4 regions of the Bacteroides coprosuis genome follow, and region 1 is predicted to be linked to each of the others. Evidence: riboswitches for the same ligand, from Rfam matches in the RefSeq annotation. Region 1 holds a riboswitch; each other region holds the start of a gene.

Region 1 (9,073 bases):
AATGTAGTAGGTTATTCTGCTGCGTCATGGAGATATTTTGGTCATACGGCTACTGCCTTGTCATGGGCTGAGGCTGCTACTTTAGCTGTGTTACCCAATGCTCCGTCGGCTATTCATTTATCTAAAGAACGGGAATCACTCAAACTAAAAAGAGATAAGTTGCTTCGTAAATTATATGAGAAAGGAGATATTTCTGAAACCGACTATCTTTTAGCAAAAGAAGAAGAACTACCTCATGAACCACTCGCTTTGCCGCAACTAGCTCCTCATTTAGTTGATAAATTAGCTTTAGAATCACCTCAAAAAGAAGTGATCACTACAATTGATGCAGGCTTACAAAGTAAAATGGAGGCGTTGCTCAATGAGTGGAATCTGAAGTACCAACAACATCATATAAAAGATATTGCGGCAATACTTATTGATGTAGAAACCAGTGAGGTATTGGCCTATCATGGAAACTCGGGATTTTCTACAAAGCGAGTAGGTAGTCAGGTTGATATTATTCAATCTCCACGTAGTACTGGTAGTATTTTAAAACCCTTCCTTTTGGCTGCAATGCTCGATGAGGGTAAGCTCTTAGTCAATCAACTATTACCTGATATTCCTATCAACATCAATGGATTTACTCCCCAAAACTTCAGTTTACGTTATAAGGGAGCTGTCCCTGCTGCCGAAGCCATCAGTAGGTCTCTAAATATTCCTTCTGTTTATATGCTCAAAGATTATTCTGTACCCAAGTTTTATGACAAATTAAAAAAACTCGGTTTATCTACACTTACCAAACCTGCAGGACACTATGGACTCTCTTTGATTTTGGGAGGAGCAGAGGGAAAATTGGGAGAAATAACGGCAGCCTATATGCATATAGCCCAAATTGCCTTAGGAAAATCTTCTACGTATCCTAAATATAGATTGGGTGAGGAGGATATCCTTTGGAAACCTACTTATTCTGCAGGAGCTTCGTGGCAAACCTTAGATGTTTTGAAGGAAGTAAATCGACCTGGTGAAATTGCTTGGAAAATGTTACCATCTATACAAACTATCGCTTGGAAAACAGGAACGAGTCATGGTTTTAGAGATGGTTGGGCAGTGGGTGTTACCCCTAAATATGCCGTTGGAGTGTGGGTTGGAAATGCAACAGGAGAGGGGAATGCCGAACTAGTAGGAGGACGAGTTGCAGGTCCCGTCCTTTTCGATATATTTAATGCTCTCCCCTCTAGTAAATGGTTTGAGCGACCCAAAGATGCTTTTGTAGATGCAGAAGTTTGCCGTCAATCGGGCTATCTGAAAAGTAGATTTTGTAATGATGTAGATACTGTTTTGATCTTATCACAAGGAATTCGTACCCCATCTTGTCCTTATCATCACTTGGTACATCTTACTCCCGATGAAAAATATCGAGTCTATACCTCATGCTTAGATAGTGAGGAAACAATTGAAAAATCATGGTTTACTTTGCCTCCAGTGTGGGAGTGGTATTATAAAGCGGTTCACCCTTCTTATCAAGTATTACCCCCTTTTAAGGAAGGTTGTGGAGAAGATTATAGGCAACCCATGCAGTTTATCTATCCTCAGATGAATGCTGAAATACTACTTGCTAAACAGTTGGAGGGTTCGGAAGGCAGTTTGACACTCGACTTAGTTCATAGTAATAAAGAGGCCATTATCTATTGGCATATGGATGGGAATTATTTAGGTGAAACCCAGTTTATCCATAAGTTTACGATATCTCCCAAAGATGGGGAACACAATGTAACTGTAGTCGACAATCAAGGGAATACGCAAAGTGTACACTTTTCTACTACCTCTAAATTATGATTAATCTATAAATTTATGAAAAAGCTATCTGTTTGAATAATAGGATAGAAGAGAATGATAGATTTACTTTGACACCGACATGATGATGTCATGTCGGTGTCAAAGCATACTCATATCGGTGTTATGATAATACCCTGCTTTAGTAGGGGAATATACTTTCCTCTTAGTAATAAAGAATCTGATTGTTTACTACCTGACCAATAAGAGTTACGGTAAGGACGATGCCTATGCCTAAGCAAACAGCCATTAATAGAAGGTTGATGTACTTTGCATTGGGTTTAGTATCCTTATGCAAGTCTTGAAGAAAGTATTCTTTAAAGAATAAATAGATAGCAGGAATAGATGCTGCTACCAATAGGAAGTCTTCAGGAATATTATAGAAATACGTTTTAGTTAAACCGATTAATGACCAATGGCAAAGGAATAATACGATAAACATATTTACCTTTTGGGATCTTAAGAGGAGTAATCCTATTGTAAATGTTGTTACAGAACAAGGCAATAAAGGGGATGTCATAGCTGGAAAAGTAAGGCCTCTAGCCATTGATAACAAAGGATAGATAAAGGGCATAATCATTAATAGATACCCTAGTGTATTGTATTTTTCATTTTTTGCAAATGTAGTATATCCTCTGATAGCATCCCAAACCCATGTTCCTGCAATTAGGATCCAGAAGAAAGTAAGAATATTGCTATATCCTCTTGGTGCACAATAATGGTCGTAATACACCAACGAAATCCATGTAAAAACACCTGCAAGATATAGCTTCATGGCTATATCCATCTTTTTGCTCGGTTTTTTAATAAGAAGTGTAGTGAGTATGAACCCGATTAATAGAATAATAACTTGATAGAGCCAAGTTTCAGAATTGTAATTGGCTATCGTCGTCCAAAAAATATCCATTCTCTTTTATTTGTTGTGTCTAGTTAATGAAGATGCTTGTTTAGGGAATAAGAATAAGGGCAACGTAGCACCCACTGCAAGCATAAAAATAACAGTGCAGGCTACCATACTATTTGTAAAGAACATTTCCATATATTTGGCTCTTTCAACAGCTTGATCCATGGTTCTCAAGAACATAAGTTGAGAGAAAATCATGTTGTATGCAAATTTACCTGGAATCATAGGGAGTAAAGCTGGAATGTATAAAACTGTCATTGGACAATAACATTTTTTACCCAACCATAAACTACCAAAACCAATTAGTAATGATGCACATAAAGAAGCTGTAGAAATATCTACACCTAGAAATGTCATTAAGCAATAACGTGAAGCATGTCCTATTGCAGCAAGAAGTGCAATAAATTTAAAAGCTCTTAGGGGAGGATCTGATATAGCTCCGAATCCAATACTTGCTACTGCAGCAAACGCTCCATCTAGAATTACGTCTAAAACAACCATATTAAATTAAACTGTCTTTGATTAAGAAGAGTGTGAATGATAAACCTATTGCTATACATACCACCAATAGAGCAGCATGTGTAAGTCGTGAGAATCCTGTTAGAATATAACCTTCGACTATATCAATTACTCCATTGATTAAAGGCACTCCAGGGACCAAGAATAGCACACTTGTAGCTAAAGCAGTCTCCGATGTTGTGTCGAAAATAAGTGAGATAGAAGCACATAATGAGGCTATAAAAGCTACCAATATAAAGGTAATGAAGTGATTAACCTTATTGGCTCCTAGGCGTTGCTTAATGAAGAATCCAACGAGAGTGGATGAAAAGACGATGCTCATTGAGCAGAAATCTCCTCCAAATAGTCGGCAGAAAGATGCGTTAGCAAAACCTACTAAGATTAAGACAAACAAGGGATGAATACGAGGAGAGTTGATAATTTGATAATACTTCTCCTTTACCTCTTCAAAAGACAAGTGTTCATCATAGGCTTCCCAACTTAATGCACTTAGTTCTGAGTTGTACTCAAAACTAATAGGATAGGCTGGAATGTCTACAACTTCACTGTGAGAGATATTATTTTCCTGATCTAATGTTGTTAAAATAATGTTCTTCTGGAAAACACCTATTTTTACCTCAATTCCCAGTGCCCTTCCCAATCGCTTTGAGTTCCTAATGACACGGGATGTGTGTACTCCACTACCCATTAAAGTGGATGAATACTCGGCAATAAATCGAGTTCTCGAGAGCAATCGCTCTTTCATAATAATTAAGTGAAAATTTATGTAAAGTGAATTATATGTAGCTATTTTAAACTTTGCACAAAAGTATAAAAAATAGGCTTACAAACTTAGTAAAAGACAATCTTTAATTTTGAATAATAGTCTTACTAGCTCTAAAAAAGGTCCAATAATAGATTCTTTTTGAATTATAGAGTTGTCCTAATTTATTGATGCATAGGTGCTATGTGGCAGGACAGTGTTGTGAAATATAATTTATAATACCTCTTTTTCTATTCTAAATAAGAGGGGTATAAAATCTGTTCCTTCTTCCATCTTGTACAATCCTTCAAGACAAGAGGTTTCATTGTATGCTCGAACAATATCGGGTGTAATAGAAGGATGGTAGATGATAAATGGTACCTTTTGATCCAAATGAATCTTAGATAGAGAAGATGTGGGGTGATCAGGTAGTACAGCAATTAAAGGTGGGTTTTCCCAGTTTTTTGTTGCCTCTAAAAGGGGTTGTATCACTCTGGAATCTAAATCTTCAATTGTTTTTATTTTAAGTTGGAAATCTCCATCATGACTCGCTTCATCGCTTGCTTCAAGATGTAACCACACGAAGTCATCCGTCTGTAAAGCCTGAATTGCTGCTTGAACCTTACCCTCATAATTGGTGTTCGTTCTTCCTGTAGCACCTGCTACTTCTATTACTTTTAATCCTGCGTATATTCCAATTCCTTTTATTAAATCTACAGCCGAAATAACCGATCCCGTTGTAATGGGTAAAAAAGACTTTAAAGGATTCATGTGAGGAGTAAAACCAGGCGACCATAGGCTGATGGCATTGGCTGGCTTTTTACCATCGCTAATGCGTTTAAGATTAATTGGGTGTTTGGCTAAAACTGCTTGACTCTCTAGAATAAGGGTGTTGAGCTTGTTTGCTAAATCTTCTGCCTCAGGGATAGATGCTTTTAAGTATAAATGATCTTTAGTTAAGTCTAGGGCATTATGAGGAGATGTTCCAACTAAAAAGCTTTTTGATTTTGTCAAAGTAGGTTCATAACTAGGGCAAACTAAAAGATGTCTGTAATACTCACCAACATGAAACTTAAATCCTTTGCTTTGAAAATGAGAGTTTAGGCAATCTAGTAATACTATAGCTTCTTCTGTGCTGATATGATCGGCCGTGAAACTTGTTATTTTATCTTGTTCTATGGTAATTAAATTGCAGCGAAGAGCTAGTTCGTCTCCTTGTAATTGAATCCCCAAACTAGCTGCCTCAAAGGCTGATCTACCTTGATAGATTTGGTTTACATCATATCCTAGGATGGAAAGATTGGCTACATCACTACCTACTTCCCAACCATCTGGAACCGTTTTTAAGAGTCCTGTCTGACCATGCGTAGCGAGATAATCCATATTAGGAGTATGTGCAACTTGCAAAGGCGTTTTGTTGCCCAACTGAGGAATTGGTTCATCAGCCATGCCATCACCTATGATTATGATTACGCTCATGTTGTTCTTTAATGGATTGTGGTAAGTATAAGTATCGATTGTTTTAACGCCCCAAATATCTAAAAAATAAATGAGAATAGGCCAAGTTTTATGAAAAGAAGGATGAATTAATTGATAGACATGTTTCATAATTCTTGTAAAAAGCAGTAACTTCGGCACAGTTTTGGTGCCCTCCAGACGGCTGTCTGGCTGTGGTGAAAAGGGAATCAGGTGCAAATCCTGAACAGATCCGCTGCTGTGTACATTTACTAACTTTAGGTAACTACATAAACCACTGTTTCTTACAAGAAATGGGAAGGATGTATCTAGAGGAATGTGAGTCAGAAGACCTGCCAAAATAATTGGTTTTTAAGAGCTCGAGATTTAGGCTTAAGAACTTTGTTACACCTAATCGTTACAACTTGTTCATCCTATTTTTTGAAGCCTCTTTATAATTTACTCAATAATAACTGAGTTTATAAGATGGCAAATACTATTACGTTTGTTTCTCTAGGACCTGGAGAACCTGAGTTAATCACGTTGAAAGGGCTGAGAACACTGAAGGAAGCAGATATTATCTATTGTCCTTCAACAACACTAAAAAACACAAAAGTTTCTTCTAGAGCATTAGATATTCTTTTAGCTCTTGATATTGACCAAGCAAAAGTACAATTGTTTGATGTCCCCATGAGTAAAGACCGTACTTTAGCTCTGGCTAGCTATGCTGCGGTTTCTAAATCGATTCATCAGGCTTACTTAGAAGGGAAAAATGTAGCTGTTACTGCCGAAGGCGATGCGGGCTTTTACTCCTCTAGTCATTATATCATAGATAATTTAAAAAGAGATGGGGTAGTGGTGGACAAGATTCCTGGTGTACCTGCTTTTATCTCTGCTGGTGCTTTGGCTCATATTCATATTGCTATGCAAGAAGAAGAACTTCATGTTGTTCCTGGAGTTATAACCACTTCAGATCTCGTTGATAAAATAGAAAAACACAGAGCGGTGGTAATAATGAAAGCATCTCAAAGTGCAGAAGATATTAAACAAGCGATTCATAAAGCACCTCAATCCACCTTCCATTATTTTGAAAATGTGGGGTTAGATACAGAATATTATACTACAGATACAGAAGAAATTATAAATAGAAAGTTCCCTTACTTCTCATTGCTGATTATTAAATCATGAAACACAAACACATTATGCATATCAAACCTTTATTACTAACTATTTTATGTGTCTTTATTTTCACAGCTTGTGGACAGAAAAAGAAGAAAGATACTACAGAAATAAATCATTCTCAAGGAGAAAAAATAGAGATAAAGTATGCCAAAGGATTCTCCATTCAAGATTTTGGAGATTATAAACTAATAGATGTACAAGATCCTTCGGGAGAAAGCGAACTTAAATATCAGTATGCTTTAATTCCACAGGGAACTCATCCAACTAATATACCCAGTGAGTATTTGAAAGTTGAAACACCCGTTCGTAGTGTTATTTGTATGACTTCTTTGCAAATATCTAATTTCATAAAGCTAGATGCTGTAGATCGTATTACAGGAATAACGAGTACTCGTTTCCTTTTTAATGAGGAGATAAACAAGCAATTAGAAGAGAAGAAAACGCATAAAATAGGTATTGAAGGAGATTTTGATAGTGAGCTGGTTATTGCTCTCAATCCAGATATGATTTTAGTTTCTCCATTTAAAAGAGGGGGTTATGATGCCATTCGAAACTTGGAGATCCCCCTAATTAGTTTTTTAGGATATAAAGAAGTTACCCCACTAGGACAGGCGGAATGGATTAAGTTTACTGCTGCCCTACTAGGTTTAGAAGATGAAGCAAATGTAAAGTTTAAAGCGATTGAAGATCGGTATCTAGAACTAAAAGCATTAGTAGAAAATGTTGAGAAGAGACCTACGGTATTGAGTGGAGAACTTCACTCGGGAAATTGGTATGTAGTAGGAGGAGAGAGCTATCTTGCTCAGTTATTTAGAGATGCAGGAGCACAATACTTTATGAAAAACGACAATGAATCGGGAGGATTCTATGTTGATTTTGAAACTGTATATTCTCAAGGTGCTGAGGCTGATTTTTGGAGAATCGTTAATAGCTATAATGGCGATTTTTCGTATGATATACTGAAACAAACAGATGGAAGATATGCAGACTTTAAGGCATACAAAGAGAAAAAAGTAATTTATAGTAATCTTCGTGAAGTTCCTTTCTACGAACAAACTCCTGTTGAACCCGAAGTTATTCTAGCTGATTTAATTAAAGTATTTCACCCTACTTTATTATCCGATCATGAAGCTGTTTACTACAAATTATTAACCCAATAAGATATGAGAAAAAATATCATACTCTTTGTTTTTATTACAGCTTCAATTTTTGTTCTATTTGGTTTAAACTTGGCTTTAGGTACTATTTCTATTCCTTTAGAGTCTATTTGGAACATCTTATGGGGTAAAGGTGATGAAACTATTATTTGGCAGAACATTATATGGAAGTCTCGTTTTCCACAGACTGTTACAGCCTTGATTGCTGGGGCGGGATTGTCTATTAGTGGCTTACAAATGCAGACCATTTTTAGAAATCCTTTGGCGGGTCCATCAGAGCTAGGTATCAGTTCAGGTGCTAGCTTGGGTGTAGCATTTATTATCCTTCTTTCGGGGAATATTGGAGGAGTGGCACTAAGCCGTATGGGTTTTGTAGGTGAAATGGCTGTTTCAATCGCTGCTATTATTGGAGCTATGGTAGTTATGCTTATTATTGTAGCCATCTCTCAACGAGTACGAGGAAATGTTATCTTATTAATTATTGGAGTAATGATAGGCTATATTGCTACAGCTATTATCGGTGTCTTAAAATTCTTTAGTAATGATGAAGATGTACGTGCTTACGTTATTTGGGGATTAGGAAGTTTTGCTAAAGTATCAGAATCTCAAGTCTATACTTTTGTGACATTAATGGCTATACTTATTCCTTTATCATTTCTGTTAATAAAAACGTTAAACTTAATGCTCCTAGGTGAAAGCTATGCTAAAAATCTAGGTTTAAATATGCGAAGAGCTCGGTTTTGGGCGATTTGTTGCTCTTGTATTATAACAGCTATTGTGACGGCATATTGCGGACCAATTGTATTTCTGGGGCTGGCTGTACCTCATCTTTGCAGAACCTTGTTCTCAAGTTCGGATCATAGAGTTTTAATGCCAGCTGTAACACTTACTGGAGCTGCACTTGCTTTGCTTTGTAATCTGATAGCACGTATGCCTGGCTTTGAAGGAGCTTTACCAATCAACTCGGTTACTGCATTAATTGGAGCTCCTATTGTCATCTCTGTTTTATTTGGAAAACGTAAAAATGAATTGCATGAATACTAATTTAAAAAAACGAACCATTGAATTGCAAAACCTATCCATTGGCTATTGCTCTAAAAAAAATAGAAAAGTAATTGCTGATGAGATGAATTGTGCTGTGTACAGTGGGGAGTTAACTTGTTTACTAGGAGCAAATGGAGTAGGCAAATCTACTCTGTTGAGAACCCTTTGTGCATTTCAACCTAAACTAGGTGGGAATATCATGATTCAAGGAAAGGATATTGCTACTTATACGGAAAAAGATTTAGCGAAACTCAT
Region 2 (6,681 bases), on a different contig from region 1:
ATGATTGTCAAGATATGGTGAAAAGAGCCTTTTTAGATCCTGAATTACAAACCAAAAACCTCACCTCTGCCAATTCTATTAATATTGCTAGGTGGTTACCCCAGATGTTTTATTACTTTTTAATCTATCAAAAATTAAAATCAATAAATAAGCCTATTCTTGTTTCTGTTCCTAGTGGAAACTTTGGTAATATATGTGCAGGAATGCTGGCTATGCAGATGGGGCTACCTATCAATCATTTTATTGCTTCTACCAATGTGAACGATACTGTACCTCGTTTTATGAGTACTCAAAAGTATGAGCCACACCCAACAATAGAAACGATTTCGAATGCGATGGATGTAAGTAACCCTAGTAACTTCACTCGTATATTAGAGTTGTTTCAGCAGAAGACTAATCTGCTAGAAGAAAAACTGTCTTCTTATTCTTTTTCTGATGAAGAAACGGTACAACTCATTCAAGAACTTTATGCTGAAACTCAATATTTAGCTGATCCTCATGGTGCTGTTGGATATTTGGGGTTGGCAGCCTATCGCAAGCAATACCCCGATACGATTGGTGTGTTTCTAGAAACTGCTCATCCCGTAAAATTCCCTGAAAGTATTGAAAAATACTTAGGAATCCACATACCCATACCTCAGAGTTTACAACCCATTTTGGATAAACCGAAGCATTCTTACGAAATTGAAAGCTATGAAAATCTTAAAAACTTTTTATTATATAAATAGCAATAAAGGCTGTCTTACTTCATGTTGAGACAGCCTTTATTCTAAATGTACTTTAATTGAAACAATAGGGTTTAAAAGTATTTGATAATTAGCTATATATAGAATAAAAGGTATTATTTGATCAAGAGCAAAGGAATAGCATGTCGGTGTCAAGCAATCATCATGTCGGTGTCATCGCATTGTCATGTCGGTGTCAGAAGTTCCTCTTCTGTGTAGGAATTTTACTCGTAAATGCCGTAGTTTACGTATTGATTTTAGAATTTGTCTAATATTTTGATTAAAAAGTTTTATTATTAAACAAATTAAGATTACCATTCATTATTACTTATAAAACGAAGTGGTTTCGTCTTTTACTGGACGTGATTACTTTACCCCAACTCAAATTATTGACAGATTAAAACTGAAACCATGGATAAAAAAGGAATACTGGATGAATTGGCTGAAAAAATCAGAACTCATCAGTTTGAGCTTGCAAGAGAAATGCTCGCCGATATGAACCCTATTGATATAGCCGATTTATTTGATGATTTACCCAATGATAAATGTTTAGTTTTATTTAGAATATTACCGAAAGATTTATCTGCAGAAGTTTTTAGTAATTTACCTTCAGATATCCAAAAATCAGTTGTAGAACATATTTCAGATAAAGAAATTCAGGCTATTATAACTGAGATGCAGCTCGATGATACGGTCGATTTTATTGAAGAGCTTCCAGCCAACTTGGTGAAAAGGATATTAGAACAAGCCTCTCCAGACATTCGCACTCAAATTAATATTTTCTTAAAATATCCCGAAGATAGTGCGGGTAGTGTTATGACTGTGGAGTATGTAGCTCTACGAAGTTATATGACGATAGATGAGGCTCTGGTGAAGTATAAGAACTTAGCCAATATTAATAACAACAATGATATTTGTTTTATAATAGGTGAAACAAGAAAGTTGGAAGGAGTTATTTCTCTGAAAACGATGGTCTTATCTGATCCTAAGGCTGCCATTGTTGACGTCATGGAAAAGAATGTTGTGTCCGTTTTAGCTACAGAAGACCAAGAGGTTGTGGCCGATTTATTTAGAAAATATGACTTAAACTCTATGCCTGTAACCGATAAGGAAAATCGTTTGGTGGGTATTATTACGGTAGATGATATAATGGATGTTATTGTGGCAGAAAGTACCGAAGATATTCACAAGATGGCCGCTATTGATCCTTCTAAAGTTGAATATTTAAAAGAGTCTGTGTGGTCACATTCTAAGCATAGAATAACATGGTTGGTGGTTTTGATGATCTCAGCTACTTTTACGGGTATGATTATTCACAAATACGAAGAGGTATTAGAGTCTGCTGTAATGCTTGCTGCTTTTATTCCTATGCTGATGGATACAGGGGGTAACGCAGGTGCACAATCATCTACACTCGTTATTCGAGGTATGGCTTTGGGAGAAATATCGAGCAAGGATTTTTGGAAAGTTATTTGGAAAGAGTTTCGTGTGAGTTTGATCGTTGGTCTATTGTTGGCTGCTTTAAATTTTGCTCGAGTTTACTTTTTCGACTCCGTTCCTTTGAATGTTATTTTTGTCATTTGTATTAGTTTATACGTGACAGTAATCTTGGCCAAAGTAGTTGGTAGTATTTTACCTATGGCAGCTAAGTGGCTAAAATTAGATCCTGCTGTAATGGCTGGACCACTGATTACAACTGTTGTTGACGCATGTGCACTTATGGTGTACTTCTGGCTGTCAGTTCAATTGTTAACAGATATCATTCATGTTTAAGTAGATAGATCTAGAATAGAAAAAAAGGCTCCTAGTGAGCCTTTTTTTGGGTTTAAGATATTTGCGAGAAAGAGATTCACTCTATAAATCTTTAGTTCTTATAATATGAAGTATAGAATAATTTTAAAATATTAATTAAAATTAAATTTTAACGCAATAAATTTATAGAGGTTATTAAAAAATTATTATCTTCACATTCAAAATAAATAATCTAGTTTTTAGGTGCTTCTAGGATAGTACTTTATCCAAAGAAGTGAAAAGGGAATCAGGTGTAAATCCTGAACAGACCCACTGCTGTAAGCTTTTATAACTTTCTAATAAATACTACAATATCCACTGTCGGTAGATGATGGGAAGGGCAGTTAGAAAGGAAGCGAGTCAGAAGACCTGCCTAAAAATACAATCTACTGTTTCGGGGGATTTAAGAAACGGGATATAATTCTTGTCTATTTAGCTTATCAATCTGGATTAGATGCTTGTATCTTATGGCTCCCTGAGAGGATTAAAACCAAATGATATATGCAATTTAAATCTGTTTTAAAGCTATTCTATATCCTATTTTTATTATCAGTATTTTCTTCTTGTGAATATGAGGAAGACTTTCCTGCTGGTGTAGGCGAGGGAAATATTGAGGCAATCATATTAAATGAGGGTCGGATATTTACCAATATGGGAGCTATATCAGTGCTCTATCGAAATGGTATGGTTAGCCCAGATGTCTTTCGAGTTGTCAACAATCGCCCATTAGGTGACGTAGCACAAGCTATTCAACTGATAAATGGTAAGTACTTTATAACTTTAAATAATTCCAAAAAAATAGAGATAGTCCATCCCACAACTTTTAAATCAGAAGGAACTATACTTTATACCCAAGCAGGTTTGCCTCGTCAGATTGTTGCTATTTCAGATACAACGGCTATTGTATCTGATTTATTGAGCAATAATGTAGCTGGTGCCGACTTACCTAGTCAATTAGTGAAAATTCGTACGGTACCTCCTTATGGCACTCCCTTAGAATATATAGTGATAAGAAGATGGGTTGAATATATGGAAGTAGCCGAGAATAAATTATTTGGTATGACATCAAGAGGACTTTATGTTTTTGATTTAGATGATATTACCGAAGAAGGTAGCCGCATGATTGAAGAGGTTCATAATGATGAGATAACAAAAACCTGTAAGTTATTAAAAGATAGAAATAATAGAATTTGGGCACTAATGAATGATTATCAAAATAATAAGTTGTCGGGTGTCTTATTGAAGTGTGTTGATCCTAAAACAGAGCAAGTCGTTCAAACTTTTCAATTGCCTTTTGTTAAAAAAAAGGAAGCACAAGAGGGTGATGTGATTGGAGCAATAAGTTATAATCGCACTGATATAGATGCAAGTAAAACCAAGATTTATTTTAGTGTCCGTACCTATAAGCCAGGAAGTAAAAATGATTCTCAGCAAAGTATTTATGTATTGAATACTGTTGATGGTACTTTTGAATTACATCGCCACTTGCCTGGTATAGATATGATGTATGGCTGTGGAGTAAGTCCAGAAGGAGAAGTTTATATCTGTGATTGCTTAGATTATTCAGCTCAGCGAGGTTATATACGTCATTACAAAGAAAGTGGAAATATAAAAAGTTATAGGGTAGGAGTTTACCCTAGTCAAGTCTATTTCCCTGAATCAAATTAAGCACAGTAAAAGATGAAACAAATAGTATTTATAGCTTTCTTCTCTGTTTTAGTGCTGAATGGTTTCGCGCAGAAAAAAGATTCAGTTGCTTATGGATTGAACCTAGATGAAGTGCAAATAGTAGCTCGTAGAATTCAACATGCCAATGAGGCTAATGCAGGGGCAAAAGTATCCCATATTGAACCACAATTATTACAAATTAATAAAACCCGCTCTTTCTCAGAATTGTTAACCGATAATTCTGCAACTTATATAAAGAGTCTGGGTACTGGTGCATTATCTACTGCGTCTTTTCGAGGTGGAAGTGCAGCACAAACTCGTGTAAATTGGAATGGAATCAATATAACACCACCTATGTCAGGAGTCTTTGATTTTTCTCAAATTCCAGTATTTTTCGCAGATAACGTAAATCTATACTATGGAAGTAGTCATGTGAAGAGTGGAACAGGAGCAGTAGGAGGAAGTGTTAATATCTTCAATGATCCCGATTGGAATAAAGGAGTAACAGGTAAAGCCTTTGGTGAATATGGTTCATATAATACATATACAGGAGGAGGCCAAGTTAATTTTGGAGGAAGTCAAATTGCAACAAAAACAAGATTGTTTTATCAGCATTCAGATAATGATTACACCTATATTAATAAGGTACTGACAAGTGATCAATTTAGAGAAAAAAGAGAGGATGCTGAATATTCACAATTTGGAGTAATACAAGAAGGCTACTTTAAACCAACTAGATATACCCAACTTACAGCTATTGGCTGGTTGCAACAAGGTAAAAGGATGTTGCCACAGCCTTTGGGGATAGTCGGGAAAACTCATGAACAACAACATGAAAAAAACGTAAGAGGGTACTTTGGCTTTGATTATGTAAGGGGCATTCACGAGTTTCATCTGAAGGGGGCATGGCTTTATTATCGATTGAAATATGATAAATGGTTTGATGGTGGATTATTTGATCCAGAAGGAAATATTAACTCCTCGAAAACTTGGCAGGGAGTAGCTGATTATTCTTGTGCTCCCATCGATGAACTTGTTTTAAACACTACACTTACTTATACACATGATCAAATAAATGTGAGTAGCTATATTGATGTTGACTCTGCCAAATACATAATTGACAACACCTATTATCATATTCCAGAACCCGAGCCTCCATTGCGGCATTATCGCAATGTATTGTCTTGGCAAATGTCTGCAAGGTGGAGTCCTTTAAGGTGGCTTCAACTGCATGGACAATATATGTTTGAGCAGAATAATAGAAAGAATGTTTCTACTTGGACAGCAGGTTTTGCTACTAATTTCTTTGATAAGTCATTTTATATAAAAGGGAGTATATCCTATAATTACCGATTTCCTAGTATGAATGATCTATATTGGCGACCTGGAGGAAATCCAGATGTAAAGCCAGAAGATGGATATTCTTATGATGCCTCAATAGGGTATAAAAAGAAGCTAGCATCCTGGATAACACTCAATGCAGAAGCTTCGGGATATATTATGTATATAGATAACTGGATTCTCTGGTTACCTAAAGATGGAAATCAATGGATATGGACACCTCAAAATAAACGGAATGTACTTTCAACAGGAGCAGAGTTTGCGGGTAAGTTAGAATTGAAATTTGGAGAATTAAAGACGAGTTTATCGGGAAACTTTAGTTGGGCACGCTCTCGAACTCGTAAAAGGCAGCATATAGATGATAATTCCTATATGAAACAGATTCCTTACGTGCCTGAGTTTAAGTGGAATTCTCGCTTGGCTTTTGACTATAAACGGGCTTTTTGTTCTTGGCAAACGACTTATATTGGTAAACGGTTTGTAACGACGGATGAATCGTATTCTACTCGTCCATATACTATTCATAATTTATTATTCGGCTATCAATGGAATTTAAAAGGTGGAGTACAGCTCAGTCCTCAAATTCGTATTGATAATATTTTAGATACCTATTATGAATCGACTCAATATTACCCGATGCCGCTTCGTAATGTATTATGCTCTATTATGATTGAATTTTAATTTAAAATAAAAACAATGAAAAAGAGAATCTTTTATTTATTGTCATGTATTATTTTCATGGCAAGTTTAACTTCTTGTAGTGATAGTGACTCTAGTAAAGAAGAGATATTGCCTTTATCAGTGTCGATTGTAAATGGTGATAAACAAGATTTAGTGTTAGGTAAAGAACTTGCACTAGAAGCAAAAGTTGAAAATGGTTTAGACGCTCGTTATGAGTGGACACTCAATGGAGAAGATGTATCCAAAGAGCTGACTTATACTTTTGTACCTCAGAAAACAGGAAGTTATAATGTGCAATTTACTGCATATACAACTAAAGATGAGGCTACTGCGTCTGTAGTGATCAATGTGTATGTTGCTTTTGATCCAGTAAAAAGTATTGATGATATACAATTTTGGACTGGTGAAGGGAAAAATAAATCAGTTTTATCTGTTCAATGGATTAGTGGTGATGAATGGGAAGATCCAGAACAAG
Region 3 (9,073 bases), on a different contig from region 1:
CTCGTTGTAGTAGGTTGTAATGAGGATAATTCTTGGGATGTAGATAACCCCGACGTAGTAGGTAAGGATGAAGTAAAAATAACCTTTTCTACTGATGTCTTGAACTATCAAGAAACGAGAGCCACTCAAGTCAATGAAAATACAATTGAAAGTCTAGCTGTGTTGGTATTCGATAAAGAAGAGGGTTATCAGTATAAACGAATGGCTTCACTAGTATCTCAAAGTGGATATAGTGAATATGAAGTAACTCTTAAGAAAAGTATCGACCCTAAGTCCATCCACTTTGTGGCTAATATGGACTGGACAGACTTTGATAGCAAAGAAACAGAATATATAGGTTGGCCTGATACAGAAGTTATCAATCAACTCTCTACAAAAGAAGGAGATTATATAGGAATGTGGCAAAGAGTAGAAATGAAGAATGGGATTAATGAAAATACCACTGAACTGTCTTCTCGTATTTCTTTAATTAGAAATGTGGCAAAGGTTTCTGTAGAGTTAGAAAGTGCTGCATCCGAAGTGTTTACATTGGAAAATATGACTTTGATACATACTCCAGATTTGGGTACTATTGCTCCGTTTAATAGAACAACTCATCAATTTGATGAAAACTCTATAATAGAAGCCAATAATATAGAGTTGAAAGATGTTCCAGCAGAGGGGGCAGATGGTAAGTTTCTTGCTTATGCTTTTGAGCGAGAGGAAGAGTTGGAAGAAAAAAAATACTCAGCACTCATTTTGGAGGGAATGTATGGGGATGTAAAAACATTCTATAAAGTAGCTCTAATTGATGATAATAATCTTGTAGAGTCTATTCTAAAAAGGAATTATTACTACAAGGTCAGAATTCTACGTATTCAAAAACAAGGCTCAAACTCATTTGAAGAGTCGAAGAATGGATTGGCTGATAATAATATATCTTTGGAGTTAGCGTTAGAGAAATATCCTATTATAACGTATGGAGATGAAAAGCTTGAAGTAGAGAAATATCATTTTGTAATTACAGATAATGCTAAATTAACTTTAAATACGTGGGCTAAATATTGGAAGAAGAATGTTGAAACAAACTCTTTATTGAGAATTGTAAATGTGCAAGAAAATGATCCAGCAAATCCAGTATTTAAATCTAGCCCTCAAATATCAAATGGGAAAATCACAGCCTCTTTAAATAAAATTCCTCAAGATGGAAGTATCCGTGTTGCTAAGATGGTTATTAATCCAGAGGGCTCAAAGCTATCTCGTGTGATAAAGGTTACCCTGAAGCAACCTTTTACTTTCCAACCTACGAGTATCCAGTTGTTTTATAAGAATGGATCAGCTGTTCCAGAAGGAGAACTGATAAAGAATCAGGGAGATAAAGCGCGTATATTGTTTACTATTCCCGATGACAAGAACTTAATGTATCCTTTTGAAGTGTATATATACACGAAGTGGATGGTTCCCGCTATGGCAAATTCTGAGTTGCTTTATGAGTGGATAGAATCAGAGGATCGTGCTAAGTACACAATGATTGTTTCAGAGCCTAAAACCTATGTTTTAGATTTTCAAATGATAGAAGGGTATAATGAGAGCTCTATGACTCCTGCGGAGAATTTTATAATAGAGTCTAATCAGTTTGTTACAGCAACTCTACCTTATAATAAAACAATAAAAAGATACTCTTTTAAGGGTTATTATCAAGGGTTAATAACTCAGTATCCTCTTAGCAGTAATAGTGCAGACAAGAATCAAGTAGTGGTGACAAACGGTTCGGATGTATTCTATTCAGGTGAATTTGAGTCTAATGGTGGTGGAGATTGTTCTGTAAAACTACCCGTGATTGATGCTTCAGATCAAAAGCAATATAGTATTCAATTAAAATATAACTACCGTGGGTGGCCAACGAATAATTATCAATATTATACCAACCTCATGAGTTATGATACTTTTATGCAGTTGATAAATGCGGGTAAGCGAGTAGTATTTGAGTAATAGTACGTATTACCTAATATCTAGATAATCCCTGACTGACTGTTGGGTTCATTAGTATTCTAGCTAATATCCTAGGAATCGAATCAGAGGTAATGGTGGATAGATATTGAATAAGTAGTTTCAATGTCTGTTCATCATCTTCTTTATTATGAATGATATGCTCAATATCTTTGAGCTGTTGTCCTGTGAGTTCATCTCGTATGGCTTCCCATAAAAACTCATAAGCTAGTTGTAGGTTGGGAGTAACTATAGGAAAAGAGGCTGTTCCCTCTTTCTTTTCTTGAGTGATATGGGGCCTATCCCAAGTATTAGGGTATTCTTGAATCGACTCTAATATAGCCAATATACCTGCATGATTATTGGGTGTCAGTTTGTGAGATACTTCCTTAAAAGGTTTTATGTAGCTAGGGTAGTATGCAGTTAGGAACCTCTCCACCACATATTTCCACTTTTGGTACCGGTCATTCTCTTTCGATTTGTAATTGGGGTAGAGTTGTAGTGATCCCGATTGTATGGGTTTAAATATCAGTGTGGAAGATAGTTTTTCTCCTTCAAGAATAAGTTGATTTACTCTGTTTTCTAAATTCATAGTTGCGCTAAGAGGTTAATATTTAGCTACAAGTTAATAAAGAATCTGTGACAAAGTAAAGAAGAGCAGCACAAATCGTCCTGCTCTTCTTGCTTAAATGTTTATAGATATTAATAAGTGAAATCAATGGATCTTTTAAAATCGGGATAAACTCCCAACGTTTTAGCTTTGGTTAATGAAACTTTTGCTGGATAGCAAAGCTCTTTAGCAGGTTTTGCACTATCCTTATAGAAGTTATTAATAGCACCTATTCCTTTAATAAAATCATATTTGTCAATGCCAGGTTTTAGATACCCAAAGTTTGAAGCATTAATGATTTCATTCTCTTTACTCGTAAGTACCTCCTTATTAGCAAATTTATTTAGAATAGACTTGATTTCAACTTTGTTGTCTAGATCTGTCTCTACAAAGAGATATCCGAATTTTCCGTAATAGATAGTGCTTATAAATGCAATATTATCTTCGGATATGCTTTCAGGAAGTATTATTTTACTTTCAGGAAGATCAGATGTTAAGGAAAAAAAGAGATGTTCATATTCAAAAATAAATCCTACTTTGTTTTTTAACTCCTCTTTTTTATAGCTAGTACCCATGAGTTCATCTAGCTTTAAATTAAAAGCTATTTGTCCTGCATAATGTAATTCTTTTCTAGAATAATACTTTTTGCCGTTGCTAAAAGTAAATGAAGTGGATTGGGCTGAACTATTTTTTAGAATAGTATTTTCCATTTCTTTTTGTAGTTCTAAGCTGGGTTTTCTATTTTGAAAAATGTTAAAGTTGTCGCCTACTTCAGTTGTAAAACTTGTTGTAGGGTAATCGTAATCTAGGGTTGTTATTTCATTTTTGATAAAGAATTCTTCTACATCTAATAATTGATGTCCAAATATTTTGTTCTGTAAATGTGGATGCACTCTTGCTGTACTATTATAAACGATGTCGAAGTGAATATTTTTAGCATCAGCCTTGATGTTTTCATATTGAAAAGCCCCTAAGTTTTGTATTATTAAAGTACGAGCTGCTTGTTTTACTTGGATGGGATATTCTTTGTTTGCAACTATAATTTTGATATATCCTTCTCTGTCTTCATAGATATAGCTCTCATCAATGAGAAGATGAAGGGTGTACGACTTAAATTCAGATTTCTCTTCTGTATTCATTTCCTCTACTTCAACTTTACACCAATCTAAATGGTTTTGAATGGAGTACTCTTGTGACGATTTAAAAGTTAAGATTACTTCGCCGCCAGAACTCTCTATCCTTGCATTTGATTGCTCAAGGATGATGGGCTCAGGTTCAGGTTCGGGCTGAATGGGAGTATTATCGCTGCTACAAGATTGGTAGAAAGGGATTAATCCCGCGAGCAATAAGAGGTTCATAAATGTCTTTTTCATAGTTCGATATTTTATTATCTTTCAAAGATAATCTGATTAAGTTAATATCTGTTATTTTTGCAAATAAAAAGGGTTCAGACACGCTCTGAACCCTTTTGAACCTTTTATCGTTTAGGGTAAAAGGTTACCCAACTACAAACAACTATTTAAGTAATTATCCTAAAAAACTATTATTCACATTTATCAAAACTATCTTTATTTTTTTCGTTGTTTCTTTTGTTCTGTCAGTTTATAATTCTTCCCGAAGAAATCCAATCGTTCTTCGAATGTCATTTGTTTTCGGGCAGGAGAAATACATTCTTTTTTCTTTAGGTAGGATGGAGGTGCCTTTTTTACACCTCTGCCATCGTACCATTCGTTAGAATTCATTTCTTCTACTTCTTCTTTATTATTACACTCTGCCAAGTTTTCAAAGAAGTTTGTAATCTTATGCAAGTGACCTTGATTGTCGGCTATAAAAGCAGTACCCTCATCGTCCAGCATAATATTATGTATTGTTGAGCTGTTGAGAGCTCCATATTTCATTCTTAACCAAGTATCGGTTTTGTGATTCCAGAATTGAGCCAAATCACTATCTCTCTCTGAATAGGTTTCGTTTGTAAAGAATGCAATCCAATCTTGATTCAATTCCTTAACACAAGTAAGTGAAGGAGAATCTACCAAGTCTAGAAAATGAATAGCTCCTGTATCTGTTTGAGTATGTACAGCAATACGTCCTCTTCTTGTTGTTGTAATAAAACCAGCTTTGCCTAGAGGGGCTGTAGAGAAACGTTTCGCATAAAGCTTTGTAATGGTAATGCCCGTATTTTGTAATTCTCCATCTTTCCACTCCATCAGTTTTTTATCTGAAGGAATAAACGAACCGCCATTCTTTGTTCTAATAAGTGTTGGAGAGCAGTTGATACAACATCCACAAGCATTAATATCACTCACTCTTTCAAATACTCTTCCACCAATAGCAGCATCTTTGATTTTCCAAAGATGAGCATCATCAATTAACAAAAGATCATTTCCTACCCAAGCTAGTTCTACCCACCTAAAAAAATGAGTACCCCCAATCTCTTCATTGAGTTGGATACAATCCCAAGCACACAAGTCATTGAATTCATGACCAATACGAATACGCTTAATATTGAAATGGCTTTCTTCTTCTAGTTCTAAAGCTGCATATAGTTTATGCGTAGAGCTATAAGTAATATTGATAATTGGCTTAGATAGGGGGTACTTTTTAGGGGGCCATACACTTAAATCCAATCGATAATAATTGTACTCTTTTGGATGTGCACCAGGAGATTTAGTGAAAAGTTGCTTACCAACAAAATCAATGTAATAACTATCCGAACTTTCTAAAGCGTATGTTTCACTAGGAAGGCTGTCTGCTACTGAGTTGAAGCGGAAGGCAGGGTCTCCAAAGTTTTTGCCTTCTTGCATACATAAGTTAGCTTCTTGACCTTCTGCTTTACTCTCTGATTCAAATTCCTTCATTTGTTCCTTGGCAATAGGAACAATAGAGTAATTACCATCTTTTTCTTTTATAGTGTAGAGGGCTGTATTATATAGTGTTAATTCTTGACCTAATGCACGAATATTTTGAGTCCCATCTAAGTTGGAATAGTGTGCAGCAAGATGATCCCACTTTTTATCATTAATAAATGAATATTGATTGTGGTCCCACTTAGAACGAAGGGTTTTAAGTAAGTCTTGAATGTTTAAAATACCATCGAAACTTGCTTCTGTACCAATGGCTATCTTACTCTGACTCCAAATGTTTTTCATTATTGATTGGCTTTTCTTAGTATGTGTATTTAAGGGAGATGTCTTAGTTTCAATCTCATGACACAAATATATGTTTCGATTTTCATATATTCAATAATAAACGAATAAAAGTTTTGATCTTCTTCTTTATCGAAAGTTGATGATAGTATAGTAAGTTATTGATTATTAGTTAATAAATAGTGCTATTTAGATTGTGTTTAAAATAATGCGCTTTGATTATATTACGAATGCTTTCGATAATAAAGCATAAGTTTCTGTTTTGTTGCTTGTAATCTTTTGATTAGAAAAGCATAACAAAATATTATCGAAATGGTAGTGGTGGATAAAAGTAAAAATGAATGGCTGTATAATCTCTATTAAGAGGAAGGGTTTTGAAAGATATAATCTGGTTATTTTTAGGTCTGAATCTATTTATTTCTATCTTTGCTTTCAATAAGATTGGTGACTTAGAATAGATTCCTATTCTGAGTTGAAAAGGGAATTCGGTGTAAATCCGAGACAGACCGGCTGCTGTAATCCTTTATAAATCTCTTGTAACTACTCACACCACTATACTTTATGTATGGGAAGGCATACCAAGAGATAAGGAAAGTCAGAAGACCTGCCAATGCTACTTCAGATAAGCTCTCCGGCAATGAGCTTTTTGAGTGTTTTATGAAACAAAACAATAATAGAATGAAAATTATTAAAAGAAATCGTCAAGTAGAGGATTTTACTTACGATAAGATAAAAAGGGCCATTGTAGCAGCTTTTCATAGTTTGCAACGATCGGTTTCTGAACACGAATTAGAGATCATTTGTGACTTAATATCTGTCAACCTTGAAGATAGTGATTATGTAGATGTGGAAACAGTACAAGATTTGGTGGAAACAGTTTTGATGAAGAGAGGTCATTACAAAGAAGCCAAAGCCTACATCTTATACCGAGATAGAAGAACAGCCTGTCGTGAAATGATTAATCAGTTTCGTCAGACTATCACAGATGATGATACCATTGAATTATTGCAGGATATCCAAAACGAATTTGGACAAAAGCAGTACGATCTTCAGTTTTTGTATTCTAAATATCGTTCTTTTTACAAAGCAGATGGCAACCCTTTGAAGATACTCATGAAGGCAGCAGTAGAGTTAATTACTCCAGATGCTCCTAACTGGGAGTTCATAGCCTCTCGCTTATTAGCTGTCGAACTAGAAAAAGAAATTCAGCAGGCTGAAAGAGAGTTGGGACTAACTTCACTCTATAAAAAGATGAACTATCTGACTCAGCAAAATCTATATGGGAGCTATATGCTCAAAAACTATTCCCAAGCAGAGGTTGAAGAGTTGTCAAAATACATGAAGGCTTCACGCAATCAGTTGCTTACCTACAGTAGTCTTCATCTTTTATCTAAACGTTATTTAATTCAGAATTATTCTCATCATTTATTAGAGCGTCCTCAAGAGATGTTTATGGGGATAGCTATGCACTTAGCTATTCCCGAAGGGGAGAAGAAAGTGTGCTGGGCTAAGCGTATTTACGATGTATTGAGTACCCTGAAAGTAACGATGGCTACGCCTACAATGAGTAATGCACGTAAACCATTGAGTCAGTTATCTAGTTGTTTTGAAGATGTAATGCCCGATAGTCTTGTAGGTATTTATCGTACTCTAACCAACTTTGCCCAAGTTTCAAAATTTGGAGGAGGTATGGGGATTTATATAGGAAAAGTAAGAGCCGTAGGCTCCGATATAAGAGGCTTTAAAGGTGTAGCGGGAGGTATCTTAAAGTGGGTAAAACTGTGTAATGATACGGCTATAGCTGTTGATCAACTTGGAGTGAGACAAGGATCAGTAGCTATTTACCTTGATATTTGGCATCGTGATATGCCCGAGTTTCTCCAAATAAGAACGAATAATGGAGACGATAGAATGAAAGCGCACGATGTGTTTCCAGGAATCTGCATACCCGATTATTTCTGGGAGCAGGTAAAGACAAATATGGAAGGAGATTGGTATTTGATGTGCCCACATGAGATTATGACTATGAAAGGCTATAACTTAGAAGATACCTATGGTGATGAGTGGAAACAGAAATACTTAGAATGTGTGAATGATCATCGTATCCCTAAACGCATAATACCTATTAAGGAAATGGTGCGGTTGATTATAAAATCGGCTGTAGAAACAGGTACACCTTTTATCTTTAATAGAGATTTAGTGAATAACTTGAATCCCAATAAGCACCAAGGTGTAATTTATTGCTCGAACTTATGTACTGAGATAGCACAAAACCAAAGTGCCATTCAAGATGTGCGCCGAACTGTACGTTTAGAAAATGGTGATGAAATTATAGTGGAAGAAACCAAAGCTGGAGATTTTGTGGTTTGTAACCTAGCCTCTCTTGTTCTAGGAAATATTGATGTGGAAGATTCTGAAGAGTTGCAAGGTATTATTCACACCATTGTACGTGCTCTGGACAATGTGATCGATTTGAACTTTTATCCTATTCCTTATGCACAAATTACGAATCAGAAAATGCGTCCCATCGGACTGGGTACTAGTGGGTACCACCATCTGTTAGCGCAAAAAGGACTTCGTTGGGAGAGTGATGAGCACTTGGCTTATATGGACAAAGTCTATGAGAAAATCAATTATTATACCATAGAGGCATCCAACCAATTGGCCAAAGAAAAGGGTGTCTATTCTTTCTTTGATAAGAGCGATTGGCAGACGGGGGATTACTTTAAGTTGCGAGGTTATGCTTCTGAGGAGTGGAAGCTTTTAGCGACAAATGTAGCCAAGAACGGAATGCGCAATGGGTATCTACTCGCTATTGCACCTACAAGTTCGACATCTATCATAGCAGGTACTACTGCTGGAACAGATCCTGTGATGAATCGTTACTTCCTTGAAGAAAAGAAGGGAAGTATAGTGCCTCGAGTTGCTCCAGAATTGAGCGATTCAACTTTCTGGCTTTATAAAACAGCCCATCAGATAGATCAAAGTTGGGTAATTGATGCAGCAGGAGTAAGACAAAGACATTTGGACCAATCACAATCTGTTAACCTATACATAACCCAAGAATTCACCTTCCGCAAACTGCTCAACCTCTATCTTCGAGCTTGGGAAAAAGGGGTAAAGACTTTGTATTATGTAAGAAGTCAGTCCCTAGAAGTAGAAGAATGTGAGACTTGCTCTGCTTAAAGCCTATATAATAAGGTGTAAATAATGATAAAAATTAAGATATACTATAACAATGACTAAACTGAAGAAGAAAGCCTTGTTTAATGAACATGGTGATATAGACGTCAATAAACGTAGAATGATCAATGGGAATACGACCAATATGAATGATTTCAATAATATG
Region 4 (9,073 bases), on a different contig from region 1:
TAAGTATATTTACAATAATCAAATCAACTTACCCGATATAGAAGAAATAATTTTGACAGGTGTGGGCAGTGCTTTTATTGACCGACCTATCTATGATTTGCCTACTGCACGAACAGACGAGTTCTTAGCCAATGGACTAGGAGCAAAATTTACTATCGACCTTGAAAACATCATTGTGGTGAGTATGGGTACGGGTACATCTTTTGTTAAAGTTCAGGGCGAAAACATCGAACATATCGGAGGTACGGGTATTGGAGGTGGCACACTCTTGGGGCTCTCTAGACTTTTACTGAAGACACAGAATATTGATACCATTGCCGAACTAGCTTCTCAAGGATCGCTTAATAATATAGATCTTCAGATTCAAGACATCTGTAGCAAAGCCTTGCCTGGATTACCTCTTGATGCTACTGCTTCCAACTTTGGAAAAGTAGATGGCAATGCTTGTCCTGAAGACCTTGCTTCGGGTATTATTCACTTAGTACTAAGAGCTATCGGACAGTCGGCTATTCTTTCTTCACTCAATAGTAATATTAGAGATTTTGTGCTGATTGGAAATCTTACTCAGCTTCCTCAATGCAAAGAGATATTTTCTAAGATAGAAGAGATGTATGATGTGAGATTTCATATCCCTCAATATTCTGAATATAGCACAGCTATTGGGGCTGCATTGGCTTATCAAAAACGATCAGGAATTGAACCTATCGAATAAAATAGGATCTTAATTTAGGATATAAAAAAAGGTAGAAGCACGCACTTCTACCTTTTTTTGTACTCTAATATTTACTGTAAATAGCAACACTTGTCTATACCTATAAAATACGGTTTTAACTCTATCAAGTTATCGTCATGACACCGACATGATGATACGATGTCGGTGTCAAAGCATCCTCTTGTCGGTGTCAGTAAAAACGTATTATTCTCTAGTTATAGTGAGAGATCTTATAATTTACAAGTAAGCTCTTCTGCAATTACTACTTCAATAGTTTTACTTACGATACAACCATTTGAGTTTACAGTAAGGGTGATTTCGGTCTTTCCTTCTTCGCCTAAACCTTCAACAATCAATTTATTGTTTTCAATAGAAGCTGAGATCAATGTTTCTCCTTCTTTCACTTCAACTGCCTTAGAGATAGCTGCATCGAAAGTATCTGCATCTACTACTTTTTCTGACAAATCAATTTCTACTGTTTCTTTCACAGGAACAAGTATCTGATTCACTAATATCTCAGGTTTATTCATATCTAAGAAGAGAGGCATGGATGGGAACCAATAGTGCTCCTTACCATCCTGATTGAGTACTTGATATTTCTTAATTTCTTTACCAGCATTATCAATCAAATAGACCCAGATAAAGGTACTGAAACCTTGTTGACCAATCACTGCAATATCTTCTGTCAACGGATCAACTCGAAGTCCGGCACCATAGAAACCTAGATTCTTTCCATCTTCACTTCCTAGTGTAAAGATGCTTTCAGAAGATCCTGATTCTATATCATACTTAATCACTGATTTTCCACTAGCCCAATAAAGAGTGTTGGATATTGCACTAGCATCAATTGCTCTTGGTGTCCAAGCCCATGGGTTTGTTCTTATACCCAATCCCTTAATGTCTCTTTTTTCAACTTCAAAAGTTGCAGGATTAATTTTATAGAGAGTTTCTCCAGCACCAGCCCATACATTGCCATCTTTTGCCAAAAGGACACTGTTTGCACCTTTTACTTCGATGGTTTCTATCAGCTCATCCTTCTCTGCATGGATTGCATATATTTTGCCCTTACCAGCAGCAAAAACAGTATTGTTCACTTGGCACATATCGCCTACCTCACCAGAGACTCCAGCAATTTGCTTACCCGTATAAGTAAAATCTTCTAAGTTCAGAATTGAGATTCCACTTGAAACAGATAGATATCCTTTATTTGCATTGATACCTTGGAAGAAACGAGCATCTCCACCTACTTCTTCGAGAACAGCTTTCTTCTTTAGAGTTTTAGCATCAGCAACAACTAGTCTATTTCCTTGTTTAGAGGTAAAATAAAGATTATCACCGTACATTACCCCACCTGCTGTAGTCTTACCAAATTCTTCTCCTGCATTTGCTGTAGAATAAGCACGATATGCAATATGACCATCTTTACCGAAGAAGTTTACTGAACCACCATCATGCCCAAACCAGCCTTCGTTGACCATGTAAAAACCATCAGCCTCAACAGGCAGAGAGGGTTTAGCATCGGGAATACATTCTACTCCAGGGTTTTCTGGTTCTGGGTTGGGGATTAAACAGCTATAGTCTTTATCTCTTGAACAAGATGAGAGCCCCATTAATGCCATTAAAGGCAGTCCGAATAATATACTTTTACTCAATTTCATAGTTTATAAATTTAAATGTTTATGTGATGTTTATCGTGTTTTTACGACTTCTCCTTTCAAGTGTAAATCATACGCACCTAGTACTTCTGTAGATATTTCACCTAGCCAACCCGCTTGTTGGTGCACAGCAGTATAAACCTTTACAAAGTGAATACCTGGTAGATTGACAGATTTGCCATTTTCATCAACCGCCCAATTAATGTCTATTGCCGATTCATCTGAAGAATTAGGCATATTGTCTGCATATCCATATTCATAAGGATAAGATACCCAGTTTTCATTTTCATCTGTACCTTTGTTTTCTGCATTGGAAGGTAAGAGAGTACCTTTAAAAGTGATTGATTTTTGATCTTTGGCTATCCAGTTTGGGAAATAGCTTTGTCTGTGGTAGGTATTTTTAGGAATCCAACCTTCATTTCCTTCAGAATCTGTCCAGCGGATATACTCTTCTCGAACTTCTTTATCTTCTACTTCTGGTCTATAATAGGTAATTTCATAGTTTCTGATGCTTTCTTTGTTGTTATACTCACTTCCTGCTATTTCATACCATTTATCATCTGGTTTGCCATTCTTGTTTTCATCATAAGATACCATGATGATACCTGGCTCACTACTTGCTCCTTTAGAAATACTCGCTTTTGTAGCTGAATAGAAAGCATTACCGAGTACTTTAAAATCTCTTAACCCTTCTTTGTTCTCAATCATGTGATCAAAACCAAATACAACATAGCCTCCAAAGCCACCCAAAGAAATCATCTCTGTATTTGGACCCACTAAAGCTTTATTGACTTTGGCCAGCATAGCTTGTTCTGTATCCCCATCATGGTATGCAGGTAGTTCGTTGACAAACTGACCATAAGCTGGTTTAAACTCATACACTTTATTAATGTAAGGGCTATCTTTTGGTTGTGGATCTGTATTGTCATCGCTACTGCTGCAACTGGCTAGTACTATACCCACACAAGCCATTGATAATAAATTTAAATACTTCTTTTTCATGGTTTCTATATTTATATGTTATCTGATTCTTATTTTAAAAAGGCAAAATGGGCAGGAATGTTACCTGCTGTTGTTTTCCACTTCAACTTTCCATCGGGAGTAAAGCAATACACAAATCCTGTTACGATATAATTTTGTGCATCGGTAATGTATATCTCTTTCGTTTCAGGATTGATCGTCAAACCATAAGGGAGCATGATTTGCTTATCTGTACCATCGGTTATAATTTCATTAGAGATGACCTGTTGAGTATTGGTATCTATTATACCATATTTAATATCTCTACTGCCTGTATTCTGATCTTCTTCTGAATTGTAGTAATAAAGTAATTCTCCACTTAGACATAATTCACTTGCTCCTACTCCGAGAGATTGCACTACCTCATCTTTTTGAGGATCGATAATGAATATATCTGAACGAACACCTTTGTAGTCTCCTCGAGAAGATACATAGATCAAGCCATTGGGAGCTAAAACCATGCGGTGTAGATTGATCGCTACATCTATCTTCTGAATCTCCTCAAAGCTATCTAAGTCTATTACAGATACAGTAGTATCATAATTAGGAACTCGGTAACCTCCTGAGTTGGCTACATAGAGCTTATTATTTACAATCACCATCTCTTCGGGTTGGTAGCCTACTTGTACCTTTCGGGTTAGCTCTAATGAAGTCGTATCTATCTCCGCCACAAAACCTTTTTCTGCATTGGGATCAACACCTATCGGACCCGAATAAGAACTGACATAAGCTTTATCTTGATGAAAAGCAAGGTATCGACAATTGGGGACAGTGATTACTTTCTGCCTCTGTGCCGTCCATTTATTCATGACTTCTATCTTATTCGAAGCATTAATGACAGCATAGAGTTTGTTCCCGTAAATCTTTAAATCATTCCCTACATCACCCAGTTCTTTGATTGCATTGGGGTTGAGTTCAGAGTAGATATCGGTAGAGTAGTAACCCGTACGGTAATCAAAATAATCAATGCTAGCTCGGTTCATTCCCATATTACCTTCATTGAGAATATAGAAGCCCAAAGTCTTAGAATCTGGACGAGGGTACGCCACTTGTTCTTTATTGGACTTAAAAATATATTCATCCTTTCTACATGAAGGAAGTAGAAAAACAGATGCTAAAGCAAGAATGAAAAGAGTGTAGTTTCTCATAATTCTATCCCTATAATAAATTTAAATGTTCGCCCAGGCATGGGGTAATTGTAGATTACTTCGTATTGCTGATCAAATAGATTGTTTACTTCTACAGATGCATTCGCCTTCAGTTTACTGAATTGGAACTGTTTTTGAAGGGCAATATCATGTGTGTACCAAGGCTGGACTTTATTTTTCTCAATATTGTTAAAGGCTCCATTATAGCGTTCGCCAACATAGAAGAAGCTATAGTTCAAATTCCATGATTTGTAAGAAGCCGAGCAGATGGCAGAACCACTATGCCAAGGTGTATAAGGTATCTGATCGCCATAGGAAGAGAGAGGTAGTCCAAAAATCTTCGTATAATCTTTCTGCTCCGAATAAGCATAACTTAGGTTTGTCGCCACTTGAATAGCTCCGAAATGCATATCCAAGGCAGCAGAGGCTTCAACTCCTTTCCCTTTCACTTTTCCTACATTGCTCATCATCCATCGGAAGAGGTTTCCTGTGGGGGCAGCAATTATCTTATCGGTTGTACGGGTAAGATAGGCATCTGTTTGAATAGAAAACTTATCGAATACTGAATGACGGAAAGGGAGATTATAGGTAAACCCTAGATTCACCTGATTCACATATTCGGGATTCAAAGCCGATGAGCCAACTTGTGTATAGTACAAATCATTAAATGTAGGCATTCTGAATACTCGCTTGGCAAAAGCTCTTACATTGAAATCATGATTCTGAAAAGGTTTATAACCCAAGAACACGGCTGGACTGAATTCCTTTTTATTGGGACCCGCAGCTCCGTTTCTCACGGTTTCGTGCACAAAGGCTCCATTTACACTGACCATTGCCTTGAACTTACCCAAGTTAAGTGAAGTAGCCAATGCACCCAATAACGTATAGCGTGTAGGGTATGCAAAGGCTGTAGATATTCCCAAGCGAGTAGCATTGAGCTTATTCCACTGAAAATCTGCCGAGGCAGATACATCCCACCAATCGGTAATATTGTACATATTAATTACAGAGGCATAGATTTCTTGCTGGTAATAGGTATCGTCAAACTGAGCACTTTCTGTGACTACATCGCCCAATACGTGTGTGGTATCTCGAGCAATATAATTCATCTTATCAAAGGCATATTTACCTTTGAACTGGAAATGGTATTGATCTGAAAAATCTTTGGTGAACTCTCCTTGGGCAAAGAAGTTCTTATCCTTCTGTCTAAAGCCATCATCAAATTTGTTGGCTACTATTGCACCAGGCGCACCTCGGTTGGAATCGTAATAATAAGCTTTGGCAGACCATCCTCCATCTTCTATTCTTCCAAAGAAGGCAGTTTCTAAACGATAAGCTTCTACATCACTGTTTGTACGAGTGGCAGTAGTATCGTAGGCCAAAGTACCATCTAAGTTCTTTCGTTTATATCGAAATTTATAACGACCATTTGTTTTGGTCATCTCCCCACTCGCACTCATAGTAACGGAAGGTGAAATACGCTGTTCTACACGAAAAGAGGGATTTATAAAATCGATAGACATCGCTTTGTAACGAAGAATAACATTAGTCTTCTTATCTCCCACAAAGCGTGGACGTTTGGTTTTTAAGTAAACCGTTGAGGCAGCACTAAAGTCTTTGGCCGATTGAAAGATATCGCTCTTCTGACCATTATAAAGGGAGAGCTCTTCCATATCATCTAGTGAATATTTCCCTAAATCGATGACTCCATTTTGTGCATTATTTAGCTCTATTCCATCATAGAATACCCCCACATGGTGACTACCCATATTACGGACATCTATTGTCTTCAAGCCACCAATACCTCCATAGTCTTTTACTTGAATACCCGAGAAGTAACGAAGTGCATCTGCTACACTATGCACGCTGAGTGTTTGAAGTATGTCTCCTGATAGCTTTTGAACAGGAATTATCTCTTCGAAAGGTTTTGCCGTAATCACTACCTCCTGTAAATACTGGAGGCTGTCTAGTTTATTTTGGGCATAATGGGTACAAGGAAAGGCACATAGCATACCTCCCAATAATATTTTTTTAATATTATTCATTCTTCTAGTGTATGTTTGTTTTACAAACTACAGCCAACGGGGATAGAGATTTAAAGATATAATTCAAGTAGAGGATAAAAGTATTTACAGCTTACTCCTATCATAAATGTCTTAAAGCTCTAGTCCCAGAAAGCTTTGTAACTTATATTATTGGCAGGTCTTCTGACTTTTTCTCTCTTTAAATAGCCTTCCCATCGCGTATCAGACAGTGGCTCAAGCGGTATTTAAAGTAATTAATTAAGAATTACAGCAGCGGGTCTGTTCAGGATTTACACCTGATTCCCTTTTCAATGACGAAATAATAGATTTCTATTTCGCATCACCAATAACGCAGCTAAGGTATGAAATTTATAAAGTAAATAACAACTATTTACAATTTAATTGAGCAGAAAAAAATCCTATCGAGTACTCATGTAAAGCCATTGCAAGGCTCTTTTGGGCTACTTATACTCTTCCAAAAAAGATCTTTTGAGAACAAGATTAGTTCGTTAAAATTACGATCAGGATTCATCTGTCATTTATTCTCGAATCAATACTCAAAATATAACATCAGAAAAAGATTTTATTGAGCAATTAGTCAAAACACAATGTAAAGATTTTGATTTCTTTTTTACAACTAACAGATTGTTATTCATATTAATTTAAAAGCAGAAATACGTATTTAAATACAAATATGTTGCAAAACATGTATTCCATTAACTTAACGATTTAGCCGTTACACATTTCCACCAATAAAGACACATAAGCGTACTATAGTAGCAATTATAGAGTTTTATATGACAGAATATCACTCTCTTTAAATAATCAAAAAGTTTTACATATATTCAAGAATTGTATCAAATAGTAAAAAAAGTTTAATTGCTTTGCTCTTTATATTGTAAAATATCGTAAATTATTTGCACTTAATAAATATTTATAGACTTTTGCACGTTTTATTTTTTATTACACACATATACGAAAAGACAAGATGAATAAATCGAGACACTTTAATCCTTAATTATTAACTAAAAATTACACTCTGCTTATGCTAATCTTTATTTCTCAAGAAGAACTGTTGGAGTCGGTTAGACACATCAACAACACCTATTTAGGACCCATTCTTATTGTGTTCTTATTGGGTGCAGGCTTGTACTACACTATTCGCTTACATTTTATTCAGCGTCATGTGTTCCGAGCCTTTCGATTAACTTTTAAAGGAGCATTCAAGAGATGTAAAGCTACCAAAGCAGAAGGAATGAGTCAGTTTCAAGCTTTATCTACCGCTGTCGCTGCTCAGTTGGGTACTGGTAATATCATAGGTGTAGCAACCGCGATTGCTGCGGGTGGTCCAGGTGCTGTGTTTTGGCTCTGGGTAAGTGCACTTGTAGGTATGGCAACCAACTATGCCGAAGCTGTTTTATCGCAGTTATATAAAACATCCATTGATGGACATGTGGTAGGTGGTCCTGCCTATTATATATTAAAAGGATTGAAGAGTAAATTCTTAGCTACCTTTTTTGCCATAGTAGCAGTTATCGTATTGGGATTTATGGGCACCATTGTTCAGTCCAATTCTATTTGCTTAACACTGACCAATGTTCTCCCCGTTAAATCTATTTATATCGGTATTGTTGTGGCTATCATTGTTGGATTCATTCTTATCGGTGGTATCACACGTATTGCTGCTTTTGCTGAAAAAGTAGTACCTATTATGGCTTGTATCTACATCACGGGCGGACTTATTGTGATTGGTATGAATTACGAACACGTGGTACCCGCTATTGAGTCTATATTTGTAGGGGCTTTCTCTCCTCAAAGTTTAGGTGGTGGTGTACTGGGTATTACCATTATGAAAGCTATGCGATATGGTATATCTAGAGGTTTATTCTCCAATGAAGCTGGTATTGGTACAACTCCACACGCTCATGCCGTAGCCAAAGTAAAGCATCCTTACGAACAAGGTATGATGGCTTTGGTGGGTGTTGGGACCAACTTTATAGTTTGTACAATCTCTGCTTTAATTGTACTAGTTACAGGAACCCACCTTACCAATTCGGGTGCAGATGCTGCCCAAGCCTCTTTTGGAACAGCTTTTGGAGAAGGTGGATTAATATTTGTTGCAGTAACCCTCTTCTTCTTCTCACTCACAACGATAGTGGGCTGGTATTTCTTTGCCGCTCAAAACCTACGTTATTTAATTGGAGAAAAATGCATCACACCTTTCCGTATGATGGTAGTTGCAGTTGTTGTGGTAGGTTCTATTCTTCAAGTAGAATTGGTATGGGAGTTAACCGATGCTTTTAATGTCTTCTTGGTAGTTCCCAATATTATAGCCTTGCTCCTACTTTCTCCTAAAGTAATAGAGCAAACTAGAAAGCTAGCAAAGGCTATTAAAGATAAACAAATGTAATAGAGTTCTTTCTCATTGGAGGTTTGATACTTCAATTACCCGAAAGAACATTACACAGAAATATCGTTTCTTCACAGCCTATTTTAAAGCCTAAAAAGTCCTAT

What was found. A riboswitch is a leader RNA that binds a small molecule or an ion and turns the genes downstream of it on or off. The one in region 1 is predicted to bind cobalamin.
Region 2: it holds a riboswitch for cobalamin, as region 1 does, so the genes downstream of both, K8V80_RS10385 (hypothetical protein) here and K8V80_RS11485 (precorrin-2 C(20)-methyltransferase) in region 1, are expected to answer to the same signal.
Region 3: it holds a riboswitch for cobalamin, as region 1 does, so the genes downstream of both, K8V80_RS07830 (ribonucleoside-diphosphate reductase subunit alpha) here and K8V80_RS11485 (precorrin-2 C(20)-methyltransferase) in region 1, are expected to answer to the same signal.
Region 4: it holds a riboswitch for cobalamin, as region 1 does, so the genes downstream of both, K8V80_RS09370 (TonB-dependent receptor) here and K8V80_RS11485 (precorrin-2 C(20)-methyltransferase) in region 1, are expected to answer to the same signal.

What each region holds. Positions count from the first base shown of each region.
Region 1 covers NZ_DYYK01000190.1:13,933-23,005, forward strand. The annotation lists gene pbpC (penicillin-binding protein 1C) at 1-1,818, shown strand, start outside; gene K8V80_RS11465 (DUF6064 family protein) at 1,982-2,722, opposite strand; gene K8V80_RS11470 (threonine/serine exporter family protein) at 2,729-3,220, opposite strand; gene K8V80_RS11475 (threonine/serine ThrE exporter family protein) at 3,222-3,983, opposite strand; gene K8V80_RS11480 (cofactor-independent phosphoglycerate mutase) at 4,215-5,459, opposite strand; cobalamin riboswitch at 5,607-5,810, shown strand; gene K8V80_RS11485 (precorrin-2 C(20)-methyltransferase) at 5,922-6,623, shown strand; gene K8V80_RS11490 (ABC transporter substrate-binding protein) at 6,644-7,777, shown strand; gene K8V80_RS11495 (iron ABC transporter permease) at 7,781-8,818, shown strand; gene K8V80_RS11500 (ABC transporter ATP-binding protein) at 8,808-9,073, shown strand, end outside.
Region 2 covers NZ_DYYK01000175.1:492-7,172, reverse strand. The annotation lists partial or broken gene thrC (threonine synthase) at 1-728, shown strand, start outside; gene mgtE (magnesium transporter) at 1,137-2,498, shown strand; cobalamin riboswitch at 2,702-2,907, shown strand; gene K8V80_RS10385 (hypothetical protein) at 3,018-4,184, shown strand; gene K8V80_RS10380 (TonB-dependent receptor plug domain-containing protein) at 4,197-6,206, shown strand; partial or broken gene K8V80_RS10375 (PKD-like domain-containing protein) at 6,222-6,681, shown strand, end outside.
Region 3 covers NZ_DYYK01000136.1:271-9,343, forward strand. The annotation lists gene K8V80_RS07810 (hypothetical protein) at 1-1,971, shown strand, start outside; gene K8V80_RS07815 (hypothetical protein) at 1,985-2,560, opposite strand; gene K8V80_RS07820 (BACON domain-containing protein) at 2,671-3,951, opposite strand; gene K8V80_RS07825 (hypothetical protein) at 4,147-5,727, opposite strand; cobalamin riboswitch at 6,150-6,350, shown strand; gene K8V80_RS07830 (ribonucleoside-diphosphate reductase subunit alpha) at 6,403-8,910, shown strand; gene K8V80_RS07835 (ribonucleotide-diphosphate reductase subunit beta) at 8,963-9,073, shown strand, end outside.
Region 4 covers NZ_DYYK01000154.1:4,659-13,731, forward strand. The annotation lists gene coaW (type II pantothenate kinase) at 1-712, shown strand, start outside; gene K8V80_RS09355 (DUF5074 domain-containing protein) at 943-2,370, opposite strand; gene K8V80_RS09360 (PKD domain-containing protein) at 2,401-3,369, opposite strand; gene K8V80_RS09365 (YncE family protein) at 3,399-4,535, opposite strand; gene K8V80_RS09370 (TonB-dependent receptor) at 4,532-6,580, opposite strand; cobalamin riboswitch at 6,716-6,922, opposite strand; gene K8V80_RS09375 (alanine/glycine:cation symporter family protein) at 7,605-8,969, shown strand.